2 linked regions of the Microbaculum marinisediminis genome follow. The protein of the gene in region 1 interacts with the protein of each later gene in a pairwise test. Links are inferred from orthologs where the notes say so. Each region holds a gene or a part of one and is shown in the gene's direction. Other genes may lie near its edges. The genes, in order: MUB46_RS15295 and MUB46_RS11385.

Region 1 (9,713 bases):
GAACGCCTCGGCATCGGCCTGCGACCACTTGGCGCGCTTCTGGGCGACAACCCGCAGGCCGGCGCTCTCCAGCTTGTCGATGATCTTACCGGTGATGTTCCGCGCCGTCGCGTCGGGCTTGATGATGGAAAGGGTGCGCTCGATCGCCATGTCGGCTCGACCTCGTTTGCTGATGGTGGGTTCGCTGAAGTTGAAAATGCCGGATACCGGCGGTCGCGCGGCTTATACCGGGCTCGCCGCGCCCTCGCAAGGCGCGACGATCGCGTCCCGCCGCCACCGGATCCCGTGCCGGTCCCGCTTTACCGCGACGTCAGTTTATGACAGCATTGCTTACCTAATAGGGAGGAAGCGCGGCCGTGAAATCGCATTTCGAGATGATGGCGGGCTATAACGGCTGGGCCAACGAGCGGCTCTACGACGCCGCCGCGGCGATGCCCGACGATCTGTACCGCAAGGAGCACGGGGCTTTCTTCGGGTCCGTCCACCGCACCCTGAACCATATCCTCGTGGGCGACCGCATCTGGATGGGGCGGTTCACGAGGACCGGTGGCGCGCCGACCCGGCTGGACGCGGTCCTGTTCGACGATTTCGAGGAACTGCGCATGGCCCGGCGCGCGGAGGACGACCGGATCCGCGCCTATATCAGCGGCCTGTCGGCAACGGATCTCGCGGGCCGGTTCCGCTATCGCACCATCACCAACCCGAGCGATATCGAACAGCCGCTATCGCCGGCGCTGACGCATTTCTTCAACCACCAGACCCACCACAGAGGCCAGATGCATTGCCTGCTGACGCAACTCGCAGGCGATGCCCCGTCCCTCGATCTGATCCTGTATCAGCGCGAAACGGGGATCGGTCTGGACTGAGGAACCGGGTAGAACCCGAAGCAGCTCTACTTGGCGTACTTGCCGCCGGTGCCCAGGGAAATGTGCACCTTTTCGCTGTGGATCACGTTTCCGTCCGGCGTCATGTAGACGAGGTTGAGGATATCGGCCTGGACCGGGTGCGGCACGACGAACTTCAACCAGTTGGCCTTTCCGTCGGGCGGACAGGACGACTGCTCCACCACCACGTCCACACGCGCGGCGCGAAGCGAGTCGGTGACACGCGGATAGGGCGGCGGATCGTTGAGCTTTGCGCTGACGAGGCTCAAGCAGGCCAGATTGCCCGGCAGGCGTGCCGAGACATGAACCGGCAGGCCACCACCAAACCTGTCCGGCGCGTCGACGCCGTAGCTGGTCGCGTAGGTCGCGCCCCAGAATGGCGGCCCCGCGATAGCGGATGCGGACGACATCGCGACCAGCGCGGTCGCGGCGAACAGGCTCCGGAGCCCGGGCATTTTTGAAAACGGCATATAAGCCCTCACAGTTTCGGCGAGCGCGACTATCGCACGACTCGGGCCCCGGGTGCGACGTCGGGGCCCTGATTTCGGTCTTTTGCGAGACTAAAATGTCGAGATTGAGATTTTCTCTATTTTCAGAATGCGACCGGTCGGATTGACGAAGAAGATCTGGATCAGCTCGGTGCTGGTCGGGCCGCCGACCGTCATAACCCTCTGGACGAGGCGGCTCTGGCCGCAGCCGCGCGGATTCGGGCCGATGACGATGGTGACGGGGATCGTCAGCGGTGCGACGGCCTGGCCGGGCGGTGCGCCGCGACGGGCATCGATCGCCGCCTGGCAAGTGTCGCGGGCCACATAGTTGGCTTCGAGACGTATCGCTCCGCCGTAATACCCCTTGTAGCGGGCGAAGCTGCCCGGGCCCTCGGCGAATGCCGTGCCTGGAAGAGCCAGGACGACGGCGAGCAGTGCGAGCGCAAGAATCCGCATGGCGAAAGCCTCCTTGAGTTCAACGCGCGCCCCGCCGCCGAAAACCATTAGATTAGTGGGCCGGCGGAACCGCTCCACCGGCCCGGTACGTCAAATCAGCGCGATCAGACGACTTGGGCCGCCCGTCGCTCCTACAATTTTCGGTGACCCCACGACAAGCGTGGCGCCGGTTGCGGGTATCGCGTCGAGATTGGCGATACATTCCATGCCCCAGCGACCGGATGGCAGCCAGGTGTAGTGGGTCTTGAAGTCCTTCGACGCGCCGTGGTCGAGCGACAGCGTATCGACCGCCATGCCGATGACGTTGCGATCCTTGATCATCATGTCCGCGGCCTCCGCGTGGAAACCGGGGAAGTGCATGACCCCGTCGCCATCGGCGTTGCGGAACATGTCGCTCTTCACGTGGGCGTCCCAGCCGGAGTTCATGGCGACGCAGCAGCCGTCCGGCAAATCGCCGTTGGCGCTCTCCCAGGCGGCGATGTCGTCGGGCGTCAACCGATAGTCCGGATCCTCCGCCGCCTTCGCCTTCACGTCGATGACCACGATCGGCACGACGAGCTTCTCGACTTCCACCTGATCGGCGGTCTGGCCGTCCTTGGAAAAATGGATCGGCGCGTCCATGTGGGTGCCGGTGTGCTCGTTGAGATGCCAGATGTTCAGATTGAAGCCGTCCTTGTCGAACTTGTAGACGTTCTCGATCTCAAGCTGAGGCTGACCAAAGAAGGTCGGGAAGTCTTCCGGCAGCGCATGGGTCAGGTCGACGACCTTGGAGAAGCTCGTCGGGGCGGCCCGCGCCGGCGCCACGGCCGCCGGCACCGCAGTCGCAGCCAGCGCGGCAGCTCCCACCCCCTTGAAGAAACCGCGACGGCTCAACTGATGCATTACCGCTTCATGACAGCCAGGTACGCACATAGTTCGCTCTCCCTCTTTTCGGTTCCCCGCTAACGCCGGCCCGCGCAGGGCCGGCCGGAAATGCTAGCACGAGCGGACCAAACGGCAGAATGACCAAAAGAGAGAGGCCCGGGGCCTTGCCGCGAGCCCCGGCAACCTGCAAATAGGCGCCATGCTTCAGATCACCGACCTCACCTACCGCATCGCCGGCCGCACGCTGTTGAACGGCGCCACCGTAACCCTGCCCACCGGCGCCCGGGCGGGTCTGGTCGGGCGCAACGGCACCGGCAAGACGACGCTGTTCCGACTTATCAAGGGCGAAGCCGTCGTGGAGTCGGGCTCGGTCGGGTTCCCGGCGAAAGCGCGGATCGGCACGGTGGAACAGGAAGCGCCGGCGGGCCCGACCTCGCTGATCGACTTCGTGCTGTCGGCCGACACCGAGCGCGCGCGCCTGATGGCGGAGGCGGACTCGACGCAGGACGGAGCGCGGATCGGCGAAATCCACGCGCGCCTGAGCGAGATCGACGCCTATTCGGCGGAGTCGCGGGCGGCCCGCATCCTATCGGGTCTTGGCTTCGACCAGGCCGCGCAGCAGCGCCCGCTGGAATCCTTTTCCGGCGGCTGGCGGATGCGGGTGGCGCTTGCTGCGGTGCTGTTCACCGAGCCCGACCTGCTGCTGCTGGACGAACCGACCAACTACCTCGATCTCGAAGGCACGCTTTGGCTCGAGAGCTATCTCGCCCGCTATCCGCACACGATGATCGTCATCAGCCATGACCGCGATCTGCTCAACACGGCCGTCGACACTATCGTTCACCTCGATCAGGGCAAACTCACCGTCTATCGCGGCACCTACGACCAGTTCGAACGGCAGCGGCGCGAGAAACAGGCACTCGCCGAAAAGTCGCGCAAGAAGCAGGACGAACAACGCAAGCACATGCAGGCCTTCGTAGACCGCTTCCGCTACAAGGCCTCGAAGGCGCGGCAGGCGCAGAGCCGCCTGAAGGCGCTGGCGAAGATGGAGCCGATCGAGGCGCTGGTCGACGGCACATTTCGCCCGTTCCACTTCCCCTCGCCCGAGAAACCGCTGGCCTCGCCCATCATCCAGCTCGACAGCGCGGCGGTGGGCTACGGAGGCAAGCCGGTCCTGCGGAATCTGAACCTCCGGCTCGATCACGACGACCGCATCGGGTTGCTGGGATCGAACGGAAACGGCAAGAGCACCTTGGCCAAGCTGCTGTCCGGCCGCCTGCAGTCCTGCGACGGGCGGATGCACGCCGCCGACAGGCTCACCGTCGGCTTCTTCGCCCAACATCAGCTTGACGAACTTTCCGCGGACCTGTCGCCGACCGAACAGGTGCGCCGGCTGATGCCGGACGCAAAGGAAGCCGAGGTCCGCTCGAAGGCCGCACAACTCGGATTCGGCATCGAAAAGGCCGACATTCCTGCGAGCAAGCTGTCCGGCGGCGAGAAAGCGCGGCTTCTGCTCGGACTGGCGACCTTCTTCGGTCCGCACCTGCTGATTCTGGACGAACCCACCAACCATCTCGACGTCGACGCACGCGAGGCGCTGGTGCAGGCGCTCGCCGAATACGAAGGCGCGGTCATCGTCATCAGCCACGACCGGCACCTGATCGAGACGACGGTGGACCGGCTCTGGCTGGTCGCCGGCGGCACCGTCGTGCCGTTCGACGGCGACATGGAGGACTATCGCAAGCGGGTCCTGTCCGGCGACGACTCCATACCCGAGACCGCCGAAACGATCACGATCACCGCCAATCGCGGCGATCAGCGCCGGGCAGCGGCGCAGAAGCGCGCCGAACTGCAGCCGCTGCGCAACCGGCAGAAGGACGCGGAGAAACGGATGGCCACGCTGCAATCGAAGATCGCCGATCTCGATGGCCGCCTCGCAGATCCGGACCTGTTCACCAGAGATCCGGCCAAGGGGGCCGACCTGTCGCGCGAACGGGCGCGCACGGTCGAAGCGCTCGCCGCGGCGGAAGAAGACTGGCTGGAAGCCGGAGCCGCGCTCGAGGGCGCCACGGGCTAGACATGATCGTCGGTGCGGAACCGAAAGGCTCAGGTTTCCGGCTCTGCCCGCTCATAGACGGCGACGAAATGGCGCCGTTGGTTGTCGCCGAGCACCACGTCCTCGAAGGTGACCGGCGCCAATCCGGCGTCGCCGAATCCCGACAATTCCGACCGCGCCAGCGGCCAGGGCGGTCCGTCGGCATGCTCGTCCTCGTCCCGGGCCAGGCAAACGACGACGATGCGCCCGCCGGGCGCGACCAGACCGGCGATCGCCCGCAGCGCCCCCTGGCGAAGGTCGGCGGGCAGCGCCTGCAGGGTGTAGACTTCGCTGACGAGATCGAAGGCCCCGTGCCACTCGACCGGCAGCGCGAACAGGTCGGCGACCGCATAAGACACGGCGGTGTCGGAAAACCGGCGTTTCGCCCAATCGATCGCGGTTTCGGACAGGTCGAAGGCGGTCACGTCATAGCCAAGGCTGGCTAGAAACTCCGCGTTGTCGCCCAGCCCGCAACCAACGTCGATCGCCCTGCCGGCATGGCCGGCGCCCCGGCCGATCGCTGATTTCGCCCAGTGATCCAGCCCCGGGTGCGGACCTGCGCGGGACCAGGGCACGGCATCGGCATCGTCGCCGGCACGGCGATAGAGCTCGTCGAACCAGGCCAGTCGGTCTTCGTGCCCGCCCGCCCCGCTCACGCCTTGCGCTCCCAGCGGCCGGAATCGTTCTGCTGCCAGTAGGTCACGTCGTGCCCCTGGCCGCTGGCCTGTTTCCAATGGACGCGCGCCTGGGCGACGGCCTCCTCGTCACGGCCGTCGAAAATGAAGATCGCCCGCTGGTAGCCGGCGAGATCCGGCGGTTCGGCGCCGTCGACCAGGAAGCGAACCGTCGCGTCGTTCAGATTATCGGTGTCGGTCGTCAGATAGATCGGCTGAAACACCGGATCCCCGTCGGCCACCGTTCCATGGGGAAGGAAGGAATCCTCGCGATAGGTCCACAAAACCCCGTCGATCGCGTCGAGGCGCTCGGCCGAGCCGCCCTGTACCACCGCTTTCCAGCCGCGCTCGAGGCATTTCTCCAGGAGCGCGGGCAGGACCGCTTCGAGCGGGCGGCGTTCGAGATGATAGAACAGGACCTCGGTCATGGCCTTCGCGTCCCGCGGCCGGGCCGGCCGCCGCTATCCCTCGTAGTTGTCGGCCACCAGCCGGTCGAGCAGGCCGACCCCGAAACCGGAGGCCCAGGTCTTGCTGACGTCGGTCTTCGGCGAGGCCATGCCGGTTCCGGCGATGTCGAGATGCGCCCACGGCGTCTCGTCGTCGACGAAGCGCTTGAGGAACTGCGCCGCGGTGATCGAGCCGGCGAAGCGGCCGCCGGTGTTCTTGATGTCGGCGAAGCGGGAGTCGATCATCTTGTCGTACTCGGCCCCGAGCGGCATCCGCCAGACCTTTTCGCCCGTCGCCTCGCCGGCTGCCGTGAGTTGCGCGGCGAGGTCGTCGTCGTTGGCGAACATGCCCGCATATTCGTGGCCGAGCGCGACGATGATGGCGCCGGTCAGGGTCGCAAGGTCGACAATGAAACCCGGCTTGAACTTCTTCTGCACGTAGGTCAGCGCGTCGGCGAGCACGAGACGGCCTTCGGCGTCGGTATTGATGACCTCGATGGTCTGGCCCGACATCGAGGTGACGATATCGCCGGGACGCTGCGCCAGGCCGTCGGGCATGTTCTCGACGAGACCGATGACGCCGACCGCGTTGACCTTTGCCTTGCGCGCGGCAAGTGCGTGCATGAGGCCGACGACGCAGGCCGCGCCCGCCATGTCGCCCTTCATGTCCTCCATGCCGGCCGCCGGCTTGATGGAGATGCCGCCGGTGTCGAAGACGACGCCCTTGCCGACGAAGACGACGGGCTTCTTCTTCGAGGCCTTTCCGAGCCCGTTCCAGCGCATGACGACGAGCCGGCTTTCCCGCGCGCTGCCCTGCCCGACCGCGAGCAGCGCGTTCATCTTGAGCCTGCGCATTTCCTTCTCGTCGAGCACCGTCACGTCGACGCCGAGCGACGACAGAGCCTTGGCCCTCTTGGCGAATTCCTCGGGGCTGAGCACGTTGGCGGGCTCGTTGACGAGATCGCGGGCGAGTAGCGTGCCGTCGCTCACCGCATCGAGCCGGGCGAACGCCTTGCGGGCGGCGGTGTGACCATCCGTCGCCACCACGACGTTGCGCGGCGGGGTCTTCGGCTTATCGTCGTCCGACTTCTTTTTTTTCTTGTAGCGGTCGAACCGGTAGGCGGAGAGCTTGGCGCCGACGCCGAGCAGCGCGGCGGCCTGTTCGCCGGGCGATGTTCCGTCGGCGAGCTCCATCACCACGGTCGCGGTCTGCGCGCCGTTGGCCAGCCGCGCGGAGATCGCCCCGCCCAGGTTCTGCCAGTCGAGATCCGTGAGTTTGGCCGCGTCGCCGGTTCCCACGACGAGCACCCGGTCGAGCGACAGGTTGGCGGGGGCGATGACGTCAAGAAACGACTTCGACTTGCCGGTGAACTCAGCCGTCTTCACCGCCCTGGAGAGCGCGCCGCCCGACGAGTCGTCGAGCGCCTTTCCAATAGGGCCGAGAGCGGCCTTTTCGCCGGCGAGCAGCACGGCGACGCCGTTGGAGGGCTCGGAAAGCTTCGAGAAACTCACTTTCGGCAGGTCTGACATGGCAGATGGGACCTCGACTGGTTCAAATCTATTTCAAGATGTTACAATTGCTTGATCGGCGCAGCGTCTCCCAATACACCATCCGGTTAGATGGCGCGAGAGGGCCGGGCCGTCCGGGCGCGAGCGCGGCCAGAAAACGGCGCATTCTCGCCATCAAGGCGGATTAGCGAATGCAGGGCCGGCGCGGTGCCGGCGAGTTGGAGGCGCGTAAGGCTTAAGCGGATGAACCTTGTCGGCCGCTACATATTTCGCATCGTCGCGGGCGCCTTCGTAATCGCACTCCTGGTGCTGACCGGGGTGGTGTGGGTGACGCAGGCGCTCAAGGAAATCGACCTGCTGACCACGCAGGGACAGACCCTGTGGCTGTTCCTGTATATGACCATGCTTGCCCTGCCGGCGCTGATCATGGTCATCGCGCCCGTGGCGCTGTTCATCGCCTGCCTCTACGCCCTCAACCGCATCAATGCCGACAGCGAGCTGGTCATCATCCATGCCGCCGGAACGTCACCCTGGATCGTCTTCAAGCCCTTCGTGATCCTCGGCCTCATCGTCACGATCCTAACCGGCGTGATCAGCCTATACGTCATGCCGGAAAGCGCACGGACGCTGCGTAACACGATCGCCTCGATCCGTGCCGACGTGCTGACCTATATCGTCAAGGAAGGCCTGTTCACGACCGTCGAGAACGGGCTGACTTTCCATATTCGCGACCGAAATCCCGATGGCACGCTGGTCGGCCTGCTGGTTCACGACGAGCGTGACCGGAAAAAACTGATGACCTATCTCGCCGAGGAAGGCCGCATCGTGCGCACCGGCGAGCGCGCCTACCTGACGATGCACCGCGGCAGCATGCATCAGCAGGAAGGCAAGCCGGAAGAGATCACAGTCATCAATTTCGACCGCTATATCTTCGATCTCTCCAATCTGACGGTCGGCGGCGGCGAAGTGACGTACCGGCCACGCGAAATGCGCATGTCGGAATTGCTGAACCCCGATCCTAAGGACGAGTACTACCAGAAGTTTCCCGGCAAGTTCCGGGCCGAGATCCATGAACGGATCTCCAGCATCCTGTACCCGCTCGCCTTCGTCTTCATCACGCTGGCCACACTCGGCTATCCGCGCACCAACCGCACCGGACGCGGCAACTCGATCGTCCTGGCGATCGCCGCCATGGCCATCCTGCGCACGATCGGCTTCAGCGCGTCCAACCTCGCCGCCCGCGAGGCCTGGGCGGTGATTCCGATGTACGTGACGCCGCTTGTCGGCATTGTCGGCGCCGCGTGGATGGCGTTCGGCAACGGGCAGAGGATGGCCCTTATCGCCGACGCGTTTCCCACATTGCCGAAGATCGACATCGATATTCTCAGGCCTTCGCGCCTGCTCGCCACTATTTCCGAGGCGGTGACCGATCTGATGCGCCGCGGCGGCGTCACCGGCAAAGGGGCGTCGCGATGATCTTCGACAAGACCCTCGCGACCTATATGTCGAAGCGGTTCCTTTTGAACCTCATCGCGGTGTTCGGCACCTGTATCGCGCTTATCTTCCTGGTCGACACGGTGGAGAACCTGCGCCGGGCCGGCAATCACGACGTCGGGATCGGCGTCGTGCTGCTGCTCTCGCTCTATCGCCTGCCCTCGCTGACCGAGCTGGTACTGCCTTTCTCCGTCCTGTTCGCGGCGATGATGACGTTCCTCGTGCTGACCAAGAGCCTGGAGCTGGTCGTCGCCCGCGCCGCCGGTCTGTCGGTGTGGCAGTTCACCGCGCCGGCACTGATCATCGCGCTGGTTCTCGGCATCGCGGCGACGACGCTCTACAACCCGCTCGCCGCGAATCTGAAATCACGACACGAGGCGCTGTTCGAAGAATCGTTCGGGGACTATTCGGGCCCGCTCGGCTGGGGCGGACGGTCGATCTGGCTGCGCCAGGACGGCGTCGACGGCCAATCCGTGCTGCATGCACGGAGCGCCTCGCCGAACGGATGGAAGCTTCGCCGCGTGACCGCGATCATCTTCGACAAGAACGGCGCCTTTCGTGAACGATTCGAGGCGAAATCGGCCGTTCTGGAGGACGGGCGGTGGCGATTGAACAACGGCTGGCTGATTCAGCCCGGCCTGCCGCCCCAGTTCCACCGCTCCTATCTGCTCAGCACCTATCTGGACAAAACGCAGGTGTCCGAGCGGCTGGCATCCGCCGACACGATCTCGTTCTGGGATCTCCCAAAACAGATCGATACGGCCAGAAAGGCCGGTTTGCCGGCGCTTCAGTACCAATTGCAA
Region 2 (10,305 bases), on another replicon or contig:
CTGGTCGTGCGCCTGGAAGGCACCAAGGTCGAGGAGGGCAAGAAGATCCTCAACGAAAGCGGCCTGAACGTCACCGCCGCCGACGACCTCGACGACGCCGCCCAGAAGATCGTGAAGGCCGTGAACGGCTGAGCCGCGGGCGCGGAAAGCGAGCCAGGTCACGCAACCAGAGCGTTTCAGTTAGGAAATTCATGTCCATTCTCGTCGATCGCAATACCAAGGTCATCGTCCAGGGCCTGACCGGCAAGACCGGTACCTTCCATACCGAGCAGGCCCTCGCCTATCACGGCACCCAGATGGTCGCCGGCGTTCATCCCAAGAAGGGTGGTGAAAGCTGGGTCGGCCACGTCGACGGCGCCGAGAAGGCCCTGCCGATCTTCACGACCGTCGCCGAGGCGAAGGCATCGACCGGCGCCAACGCTTCGGTCATCTACGTGCCGCCGGCCGGCGCCGGCGCGGCCATCGAAGAGGCGATCGACGCGGAGATTCCGCTGATCGTCTGCATCACCGAGGGCATCCCGGTGATGGACATGGTCAAGGTCAAGGCAAAGCTCGACAAATCTAACTCCCGCCTGATCGGCCCGAACTGCCCCGGCGTGCTGACGCCGGACGAGTGCAAGATCGGCATCATGCCGGGCTCGATCTTCCGCAAGGGCTCGGTCGGCGTCGTCTCGCGCTCGGGCACGCTGACCTACGAGGCGGTGTACCAGACCTCGATGGAAGGCCTCGGCCAGACCACCGCGGTCGGCATCGGCGGCGATCCGGTCAAGGGCACCGACTTCATCGATGTCCTGGAAATGTTCCTCGCCGATCCCGAGACCCAGTCGATCGTGATGATCGGCGAGATCGGCGGTTCGTCGGAAGAGGACGCCGCCCAGTTCCTCAGGGACGAGGCCAAGGCAGGCCGTAAGAAGCCGATGGTCGGCTTCATCGCCGGCCGCACCGCACCTCCCGGCCGCACCATGGGCCATGCCGGCGCGGTCATTTCCGGCGGCAAGGGCGGCGCGGAAGACAAGATCGCCGCGATGGAAGCGGCCGGCATCCAGGTCTCGCCGTCGCCGGCCCGTCTGGGAAAGACGCTCGTTGAGGTGTTGAAAGGCTAACCAAATTAGAACAAAGGTTGGCTTTAGTTCGCTCAGTACCCAATTGAGTCGACCGCGAGAGCGGTCCCGTAGTCAGATGAAGGGGCGCCGATGCCCCTCCGGAGCCGATCATGGCCAAGCAAGAGGCTAATGAAGCCTTCGCGTTGACGTCGTTCCTTTACGGCGCCAATGCGGGGTGGATTGAAGATCAGTACGCGCGTTACCAGCGAAATCCCGAGTCCGTCGACACCGGTTGGCGGGCGTTTTTCGAGGCGCTCCACGACGATCGCGAAACTGTGATCGCCGAGGCGCGCGGCGCCTCATGGGAGCGCGAAGACTGGCCGATCCCGATGAACGGCGAGTTGGTCAGCGCCCTCGATTCCAACTGGATGCCCGTCGAATCCGCGGTCGGCGAGAAGATTCGCGCCAAGGCCCAGCGCCAGGGCGTCGAGCTGTCCGAGGAAGCGGTGATGCGCGCCACCCGCGATTCGGTGCGCGCGCTGATGATGATTCGCGCCTACCGCATGCGCGGCCATCTCGCGGCGAATCTCGACCCGCTCGGCCTCATGCCGCCGGTCAGCCATCCCGAGCTGGAGCCCGAGAGCTACGGCTTCACCGAGGCCGACTACGAGCGTTCGATCTTCATCGATCACGTGCTCGGGCTCGAGTTCGCCACGATCCCCGAGATGCTGGAGATCCTCCGGCGCACCTACTGCAACACCATCGGCGTCGAGTTCATGCACATCTCCGATCCCGCCGAGAAGGGCTGGATCCAGGAGCGCATCGAGGGCCCCGACAAGGAGGTGACCTTCACGCCGGAAGGCAAGAAGGCGATCCTCAACAAGCTGGTGGAGGCCGAGGGCTTCGAGAAATTCCTCGACGTCAAGTATACCGGCACCAAGCGTTTCGGCCTCGACGGCGCCGAGGCGATGGTTCCAGCCCTCGAGCAGATCATCAAGCGCGGCGGCCATCTCGGCGTGAACGAGATCGTCGTCGGCATGGCCCATCGCGGCCGTCTCAACGTGCTCGCCCAGGTGATGGCCAAGCCGCACCGGGCGATCTTCCACGAGTTCAAGGGCGGGTCGTCCTCTCCCGACGAGGTCGAGGGCTCCGGCGACGTCAAATACCACCTCGGCGCCTCCTCCGACCGCGAGTTCGACAACAACAAGGTCCACCTGTCGCTGACCGCCAACCCGTCGCACCTGGAGATCGTCGATCCCGTCGTGCTCGGCAAGGTGCGCGCCAAGCAGGACCAGATGGCGGATCCCGACCGCTCGACGGTGATGCCGCTGCTCATCCACGGCGATGCGGCCTTTGCCGGCCAGGGCGTCGTGGCCGAATGCTTCGGCCTGTCCGGCCTGAAGGGCCACCGCACCGGCGGCTCGGTCCACTTCATCGTCAACAACCAGATCGGCTTCACCACCAATCCCCGCTTCTCGCGGTCCTCGCCGTATCCCTCGGACGTCGCCAAGATGATCGAGGCGCCAATCCTGCACGTGAACGGCGACGATCCGGAGGCCGTGGTTTTCGCCGCCAAGGTGGCGACCGAGTTCCGCCAGCGGTTCCACAAGCCTGTCGTCATCGACATGTTCTGCTACCGCCGCTTCGGCCACAACGAGGGCGACGAGCCGGCGTTCACCCAGCCGATCATGTATCGGAAGATCCGCTCGCATCCCACGACGCTGCAGATCTACGCCGACAAGCTGGTTGCCGAGGGACTGGTCACGGCCGAAGAGGTCGAGCAGCTCAAGGCCGACTGGCGCGCCAAGCTGGAGGCCGAGTTCGACGCCGGCACCAGCTACAGGCCGAACAAGGCCGATTGGCTGGACGGTCGCTGGTCGGGCTACAAGGTCGCCAACGACGAAGGTCCGCGCCGCGGCCACACTGGCGTCCCGGAAGAGACGCTGAAGGACATCGGCGTGAAGCTGTGCGAGGTGCCCGCGGACTTCAAGGTCCATCGCACCATCAAGCGCTTCCTCGATAATCGCCGCGCCATGATGGAGACCGGCGAGGGCATCGACTGGGCGACCGCCGAGGCGCTCGCCTTCGGCAGCCTGTGCGTCGAGGGCATCCCGGTGCGGCTGTCCGGCCAGGACTGCGAACGCGGCACCTTCTCGCAACGCCACTCGGTCCTGTACGATCAGGAATCCGAGGATCGCTACATCCCGCTCGACAACCTGTCGGACGGCCAGGCCCACTACGAGGTCATCAACTCGATGCTCTCGGAAGAGGCGGTGCTCGGCTTCGAGTACGGCTTTTCGCTGGCCGAGCCGCGCGCGCTGACCATCTGGGAGGCCCAGTTCGGCGATTTCGCCAACGGCGCCCAGGTGGTGGTCGACCAGTTCATCTCGGCCGGCGAGCGCAAGTGGCTGCGCATGTCCGGTCTCGTGATGCTGCTGCCGCACGGCTACGAGGGCCAGGGTCCGGAGCATTCCTCCGCCCGTCTGGAGCGCTATCTGCAGATGTGCGCCGAGGACAACATGCAGGTCGCCAACTGCACGACGCCGGCGAACTACTTCCACATCCTGCGCCGGCAGATGAAGCGCGACTTCCGCAAGCCTCTGATCCTGATGACGCCGAAATCGCTGCTGCGCCACAAGCGGGCGGTCTCGAAGCTGTCGGAGCTGGCCCAGGAATCCTGCTTCCACCGTCTGCTGTGGGACGATGCCGAGATCCGCGAAGGCGAGAAGATCAAGCTCGCCAAGGACGACAAGATCCGTCGCGTGGTCATGTGCTCCGGTAAGGTCTATTACGACCTGTACGAGGAGCGCGAGAAGCGCGGCATCGACGATGTCTACCTGCTCCGGCTCGAGCAGCTCTATCCCGTGCCCGCCAAGGCGCTGGTGACTGAGCTCGCCCGCTTCAAGAATGCCGAGATGGTCTGGTGCCAGGAAGAGCCCCGCAACATGGGGGCCTGGAACTTCATCGAGCCCTATCTGGAATGGGTGCTCAACCAGATCGAGGCCAAGCACCGCCGGCCGCGCTACGTCGGCCGCGCCGGCGCGGCGGCGACCGCGACCGGCCTCATGTCGAAGCATCTCGCGCAACTCGAGGCCTTCCTCGACGAGGCCCTAACCGAATAAGCCCGACCCTCAAGGACGACGAGAATGGCGATGGAAATCCGCGTACCGACGCTTGGTGAATCCGTAACCGAAGCGACGGTGGGCCAATGGTTCAAGAAGCCCGGCGATGCCGTGGCCCAGGACGAGCCGCTGGTCGAGCTCGAGACCGACAAGGTCACCGTCGAGGTGCCCGCACCCGCGGCCGGCACCCTGTCGGAGATCGTCGTCGAGGAAGGCGAGACCGTCGAGGTCGGCGCCCTGCTCGCCCAGTTCGCCGAAGGCGTCGCCGGCGCCGCGCCCGCCCCGAAGGCGGAGAAGCCGGCCGCGGCTCCGAAGGCCGAGGCGGCCGCTCCTGCTGCTGCCGGCGCGGCCAAGGGACCGGAGATGCCGCCATCGCCGGCCGCCGGCAAGATGCTCGCCGAGAAGGGCATGTCCGCCGATCAGGTTTCGGGCTCCGGCAAGCGCGGTCAGGTGCTGAAGGAAGACGTTCTGAAGGCGCTGGAGACCGGCATCACCGCCCCGGTGGAGAAGCCCCAGGCCGCCCGCGCGCCGGTCGCAGAGGACGATGCCGCCCGCGAGGAGCGGGTGCGCATGACCAAGCTGCGCCAGACCATCGCGCGCCGCCTCAAGGACGCCCAGGACACGGCGGCCATGCTGACGACGTTCAACGACGTCGACATGGGCGCGGTGATGGATCTGCGCAAGCAGTACAAGGAGCTGTTCGAGAAGAAGCACGGCGTGCGCCTCGGCTTCATGGGCTTCTTCGTCAAGGCGGTGATCCAGGCGCTGAAGGAGATCCCGGCGGTCAACGCCGAGATCGACGGCACCGATCTCGTCTACAAGAACTACTACCATGTCGGCGTCGCCGTCGGCACCGACAGGGGCCTGGTCGTGCCGGTGGTGCGCGACGCCGACCAGATGGGCCTCGCCGAGATCGAGAAGACCATCGGCGACTACGGCCGGCGCGCCCGCGACGGCAAGCTCGGCATCGACGAGATGCAGGGCGGCACCTTCACCATCACCAATGGCGGCGTCTACGGCTCACTGTTGTCGACACCGATCCTCAACATGCCGCAGTCGGGCATCCTCGGCATGCACCGCATCGAGGAACGTCCCGTCGCCCGCAACGGCCAGGTGGTGATCCGCCCGATGATGTATCTGGCGCTCAGCTACGATCACCGCATCGTCGACGGCAAGGAAGCCGTGACCTTCCTCGTGCGCATCAAGGAATCGATCGAGGACCCGCAGCGGCTCGTGCTGGATCTGTAACCCGAGAACAGGTTGGAGCAATGTCCCCGGAGTTCCTCCTCACAGCGCTCGTTGTCGTGCTGATTCCGGGAACCGGGGTGATTTACACGGTGGCGACCGGTCTCACCGCCGGTCGCCGGGAAAGCATCGCCGCTGCCTTGGGGTGCACCCTGGGAATCGTGCCGGCGCTTCTTGCGTCCGTGGTCGGCCTTGCCGCGATCTTCCATACAAGCGCGCTGGCCTTCCAGATCCTGAAATACATTGGCGCCGCCTACCTGCTCTATCTCGCCTGGCAGACCCTGAAGGAATCCGGGCCTATGCAGATCGGCAATCAGAAACCAGCGCACCGCAGCCTTTTAGCCATCGCCCGCACCGGTTGCCTGATCAACGTGCTGAACCCGAAGCTCTCGGTGTTCTTCCTCGCCTTCCTGCCCCAGTTCATACACGTCGGCGACAGAGTCGCGGCAGGCTCTCCCACCGCGCAGATGCTGTTCCTGGGCGCGGTCTTCATGGCTATGACCTTCGTCGTCTTCGTCAGCTACGGGATGTTCGCCGCCCTCGTCGGCGAGCGCGTCCTGCGCTCGCAGACGGTTCTCAAATGGATGCGCCGCACCGTTGCTGCCGCCTTCGCGGGCTTCGGGCTGCGTCTCGCTTTCGCAGGCCGCTGACCGGCGGCCGGAGCGACATCAGTCGCAACGACTTCAAACATAAAGAGGCAGTCCAATGGCTTCATACGATCTCGTCATCATCGGTTCCGGCCCGGCCGGCTACGTCTGCGCCATTCGCGCGTCGCAACTCGGCATGAAGGTCGCCGTCGTCGAGAAGCGCGCGACCTACGGCGGCACCTGTCTCAATATCGGCTGCATCCCGTCGAAGGCGCTTCTGCACGCCTCCGAGATGTTCGAAGAGGCCGGCCACGGGCTCGAGAAGCTCGGGGTCAAGGTCGGCGCGCCGAAGCTCGACCTTAAGGCCATGATGGCCCACAAGGACGGCACGGTGAAAGGCAATGTCGACGGCGTCGCCTTCCTGTTCAAGAAGAACAAGATCGACGGCGTCATCGGAACGGGCCGCATCGTCGCGCCCGGCAAGGTCGAGGTGACGCCCGAGACGGGCGACAAGCAGGTCCTCGAGGCCAAGAACATCGTCATCGCCACCGGCTCCGATTCCACGCGCCTGCCCGGCATCGACGTCGACGAGAAGCGCATCGTCACCTCGACCGGCGCGCTGTCGCTGTCGAAGGTGCCCGGCAAGCTGCTGGTGATCGGCGCCGGCGTCATCGGCCTCGAGCTCGGCTCGGTCTGGGCGCGCCTCGGCGCGGAGGTAACGGTCGTCGAGTTCCTCGACCGCATCCTGCCCGGCATGGACGGCGAGGTCGCCAAGCAGTTCCAGCGCATGCTTCAGAAGCAGGGCTTCACCTTCAAGCTCGGCTCCAAGGTCACCGGCGTCGACGCCACGGGCAAGACGCTGAAGGTCTCCGTCGAACCCGCCAAGGGCGGCGACGCGGAGCAGCTGGACGCCGACGTGGTGCTGATCGCCGTCGGCCGCGTCCCCTACACCGAGGGCCTCGGCCTGAAGGAGGTCGGCGTCGAGCTCGACGAACGCGGCCGGGTGAAGACCGACGACCACTACAAGACCACGGTCGACGGCATCTACGCCGTCGGCGACGTCATCGTCGGACCGATGCTCGCCCACAAGGGCGAGGAAGAGGGTGTCGCGGTCGCGGAGCTCCTTGCCGGCCAGGCCGGTCACGTGAACTACAACGCCATTCCCGGCGTCGTCTACACGCGCCCGGAAGTCGCCTCGGTCGGCAAGACCGAGGAGGAGCTGAAGGAGGCCGGCATCGCCTATGTGACCGGCAAGTTCCCCTTCTCCGCCAACGGCCGCGCCCGGGCCATGAACGCGACCGACGGCTTCGTGAAGGTTCTCGCCGATGCCAAGACCGACCGGGTCCTGGGCGCCCACATCGTCGGCCCCGTCGCCGGCGAGCTGATCGCGGAACTGACCGTGCTGATCGAGTTCGGCGGCTCGGCCGAGGATCTGGCCCGCACCTGCCATGCTCACCCGACCCTGTCGGAAGCCGTCCGCGAGGCGGCGCTGGCGGCGGGCAAGCGCGCCATCCACATCTGACGCGGGCGACATCTGACTAACGGCGGCCGGGCGTTACTTCCGGCCGCTCAGCGTGAACCAGCCCACGCCGCCGATGACAAGCACGGCGCCGATCATATCGCGCGTGCCCAGCACCTCGCCGAGAACGATGGCGGCAAGCAGGATCGTGGCGACCGGCGACAGCATGCCGATGGTCGAACTGGCCTGCGCGGTGATGTGCTGCAGCGCCGCGTTCATCAGGAAGGTCGGGGCGATCGTCGCGACAACGGCAAGCAGGATCGCATAGCCCCACCCCGCCGGGGTGATCGCGAGCGCGGATACCGGCTCGCTCACCACGAACCCCGCGATCGCCAGCACCGCCACCGCGATCATCGTCACGCAGGTGAATAGCCGCGGCCCCATCCGGCCGATGATCTCGCGGGCGAACAGCACATACAGCGCGAAACAGATCGCCGACCCCAGCACCAGGCCGGCGCCGAGCGCGACATCGCCATCCGTCGTTCCCAGCTTGCCGTAGAAGATGACGGCGAGGCCGACATAGCTGATCGTAAACGCGACCACGGCGCGAACCTGCACCGGAAAGCGGAAGAAGAGCGCGCCGAAGATCACCACGAACAGCGGATAGGTCATCAGGATCAGGACGTTGAGCTGGGCCGGGATCAGGTCGAGCCCGAGAAAGTCGAGATACATCGCGACCCAGTAGCCGAGCACCCCGATCAGCACGGCCTTGGCGAACAGGCCGAAGCCGGGCAGGCCCTCGCCGCGCCGGCGCCGGTCGCGCAGCGACAGCGCGCCGACGATCAGATAGACCGGCAGCGACAGCATCATGCGTAGCGCCAGCAGCGCCTCGACCCCGACACCCTCCGCATAGGCGAGCTTGATGAAGATCGCCTTGGAGGAAAACGTCAGCGCGCCGATAACGGCGAAGACATAGCCGATGATGAGGCTTCGCGGGGAGCCGGACGGTTCCGCTTCCTTGCGAACGACGACCGGAACTTCGGGTGCGGCCGTTTCCGGCGGCACGGCCTCGTCGCGGAGATCCCGCGGTCGGCCGGACGGGATAGTGGTCATCAAAATCGCGTATCACGGCTTCGTGGACCCGGCCAGCGCGGAAAACGCAAGGGGGCTATTCGGACCGCGCTAGACCCGTGCGACGGCGCGCGGTCTCCATGCTCTGCGTCGGCACGGGCTTGCCGGCGAGCGCGGGCACGAAGCGCACGCGCGCACGGCTGCGTTCCTTCGCCGGAACCGCCGCATAGAGCTGCTTCGTCGCCTCGACCAGCAGCACGCCCGGCGGCATCGCCCGGATGACGGTGCCGGCCCGCTCCCACGCCGCGGCCGAGCGGATCATGAAGCGTCCGCGGAACGGCGGCACCCAAAGCACCTCGCCCCAGCTGTTCGGTGTGAACAGCGTGTCGCGCAGCAGCCTGACGATCTGGGAGCGGCTGTAGGGCCGCCCCTGCCCGAACGGGGTATGCTCGAAGCGCGCCCACAGGCCGCGCCGGTTCGGCACCAGCACCGCCAGGCGGCCGCCCGGTGCCAGCACCCGCCAGGCTTCCCGCAGCAGGTCGCGCGGCTGCTCCGACATTTCCAGGCAATGGACCAGCACGAGCCGGTCGACCGTGCCGTCGCCGAGCGGCAGTTGCGTCTCGTCGACGAGCGTGGACGAAGACGGCCCGTCGGCCGGCCAGTTCACCACACCCTGCTCCGCCGGCATGAAGGCCAGCGTGCATTCCGATTCCTCGCGGAAGACACCGAGCATAGGCCCGGCATAGCCGAGCCCGACCACCGTCAGGCCGGAAAGATCCGGCCACAGCCGCCGCAGCCGATGCACCAGCAGCCGTCGCGTGGTCTGCCCCAGGCCGGTGGCATAGAAGTCCCTGAGATCGACGATATCTAGATACATCTCGCCTCGACGAAATCCGGTCGTTCGGGGTTGGCCCGTTTCGCTCCCGGATGATAGGTAACCTGGAACCCTTTCTGAAGTGCCCCACGCGGACCGGTTTCAAGGGGCCAGCGCCGAGGAGAAACGCCATGCTAGGGCTCGAGATCCGACTGTTCCCCTGCCTCAGCGACAATTACGGCGTGCTGATCCACGACGGGGCCGCCGGCGTCACCGCGTCGATCGACGCGCCGGAGGCGGCGGCCGTCGAAGAGGCGCTCGAGGAAGCAGGCTGGACGCTGACCCATATCCTCGTCACCCATCACCATGCCGATCACACCCAGGGCATCCCCGCCCTGAAGGCCCGATACGGCTGCAAGGTCGTCGGACCGCGCGCCGAGGCTGACAAGGTGCCCGGAATCGACGAGAGCCTGGGCGAAGGCGATACCTTCCAGTTCGGCCGCTACGAGGCGCGGATCTTCGACACGCCCGGCCATACCCTCGGCCATATCGCCTGGTGGTTTCCCGATGCGGGCATCGTCTTCGCTGGCGATACCCTGTTCGCGCTCGGCTGCGGCCGCGTCTTCGAGGGCACGATGGAGCAGATGTGGGGCTCGCTGGAGAAGCTCGCACGGCTGCCACGCGAGACGCTGCTCTATTGCGGCCACGAGTACACCCAGGCGAACGCGAGATTTGCCGTCACGATCGAGCCGGACAACGTCCACCTTCAGGCCCGCGTCGGCGAGATCGACGAGAAGCGCGCCCGCGGCGAGCCGACGATCCCCTCGACCATCGGCGCCGAGCTCGCGTCCAATCCGTTCCTGCGCGCCGACCGCGACGAGGTGAAGATGGCCGTCGGCATGCCGAACGCCGACCCGGCGGCGGTCTTCGCAGAAATCCGCCGGCGAAAGGACAATTTCTGATG

The links.
Region 2: the proteins of MUB46_RS15295 (region 1) and MUB46_RS11385 interact in binary tests that used the Escherichia coli proteins (3 or more experiments, as listed by UniProt). The link is inferred for Microbaculum marinisediminis from one-to-one orthologs.

Annotation. Positions count from the first base shown.
Region 1 is NZ_JALIDZ010000006.1:331,293-341,005, reverse strand. What follows is about bases 2,411-5,330. They hold MUB46_RS15295 (ABC-F family ATP-binding cassette domain-containing protein), read left to right. Parts: upstream 2,411-2,891; coding sequence 2,892-4,769; downstream 4,770-5,330. Other genes in these bases: MUB46_RS15290 (class I SAM-dependent methyltransferase), read right to left, coding at 4,799-5,330; MUB46_RS15300 (cyclase family protein), read right to left, coding at 2,411-2,740. Also shown: ndk (nucleoside-diphosphate kinase), read right to left, coding at 1-150; MUB46_RS15315 (DinB family protein), read left to right, coding at 357-866; MUB46_RS15310 (hypothetical protein), read right to left, coding at 893-1,354; MUB46_RS15305 (hypothetical protein), read right to left, coding at 1,445-1,828; more of MUB46_RS15300, read right to left, coding at 1,919-2,410; more of MUB46_RS15290, read right to left, coding at 5,331-5,443; MUB46_RS15285 (DNA polymerase III subunit chi), read right to left, coding at 5,440-5,889; MUB46_RS15280 (leucyl aminopeptidase), read right to left, coding at 5,923-7,437; LPS export ABC transporter permease LptF, read left to right, coding at 7,660-8,892; LPS export ABC transporter permease LptG, read left to right, coding at 8,889-9,713. UniProt on the Escherichia coli protein: Genetic data indicate it may be involved in ribosome assembly or function.
Region 2 is NZ_JALIDZ010000004.1:521,868-532,172, reverse strand. What follows is about bases 854-4,365. They hold MUB46_RS11385 (2-oxoglutarate dehydrogenase E1 component), read left to right. Parts: upstream 854-1,213; coding sequence 1,214-4,165; downstream 4,166-4,365. Other genes in these bases: odhB (2-oxoglutarate dehydrogenase complex dihydrolipoyllysine-residue succinyltransferase), read left to right, coding at 4,190-4,365; sucD (succinate--CoA ligase subunit alpha), read left to right, coding at 854-1,103. In the rest of the region: sucC (ADP-forming succinate--CoA ligase subunit beta), read left to right, coding at 1-132; more of sucD, read left to right, coding at 192-853; more of odhB, read left to right, coding at 4,366-5,413; MUB46_RS11375 (LysE family translocator), read left to right, coding at 5,434-6,060; lpdA (dihydrolipoyl dehydrogenase), read left to right, coding at 6,116-7,519; MUB46_RS11365 (DMT family transporter), read right to left, coding at 7,553-8,569; MUB46_RS11360 (class I SAM-dependent methyltransferase), read right to left, coding at 8,625-9,404; gloB (hydroxyacylglutathione hydrolase), read left to right, coding at 9,533-10,303; MUB46_RS11350 (cupin domain-containing protein), read left to right, coding at 10,303-10,305. UniProt on the Escherichia coli protein: E1 component of the 2-oxoglutarate dehydrogenase (OGDH) complex which catalyzes the decarboxylation of 2-oxoglutarate, the first step in the conversion of 2-oxoglutarate to succinyl-CoA and CO(2).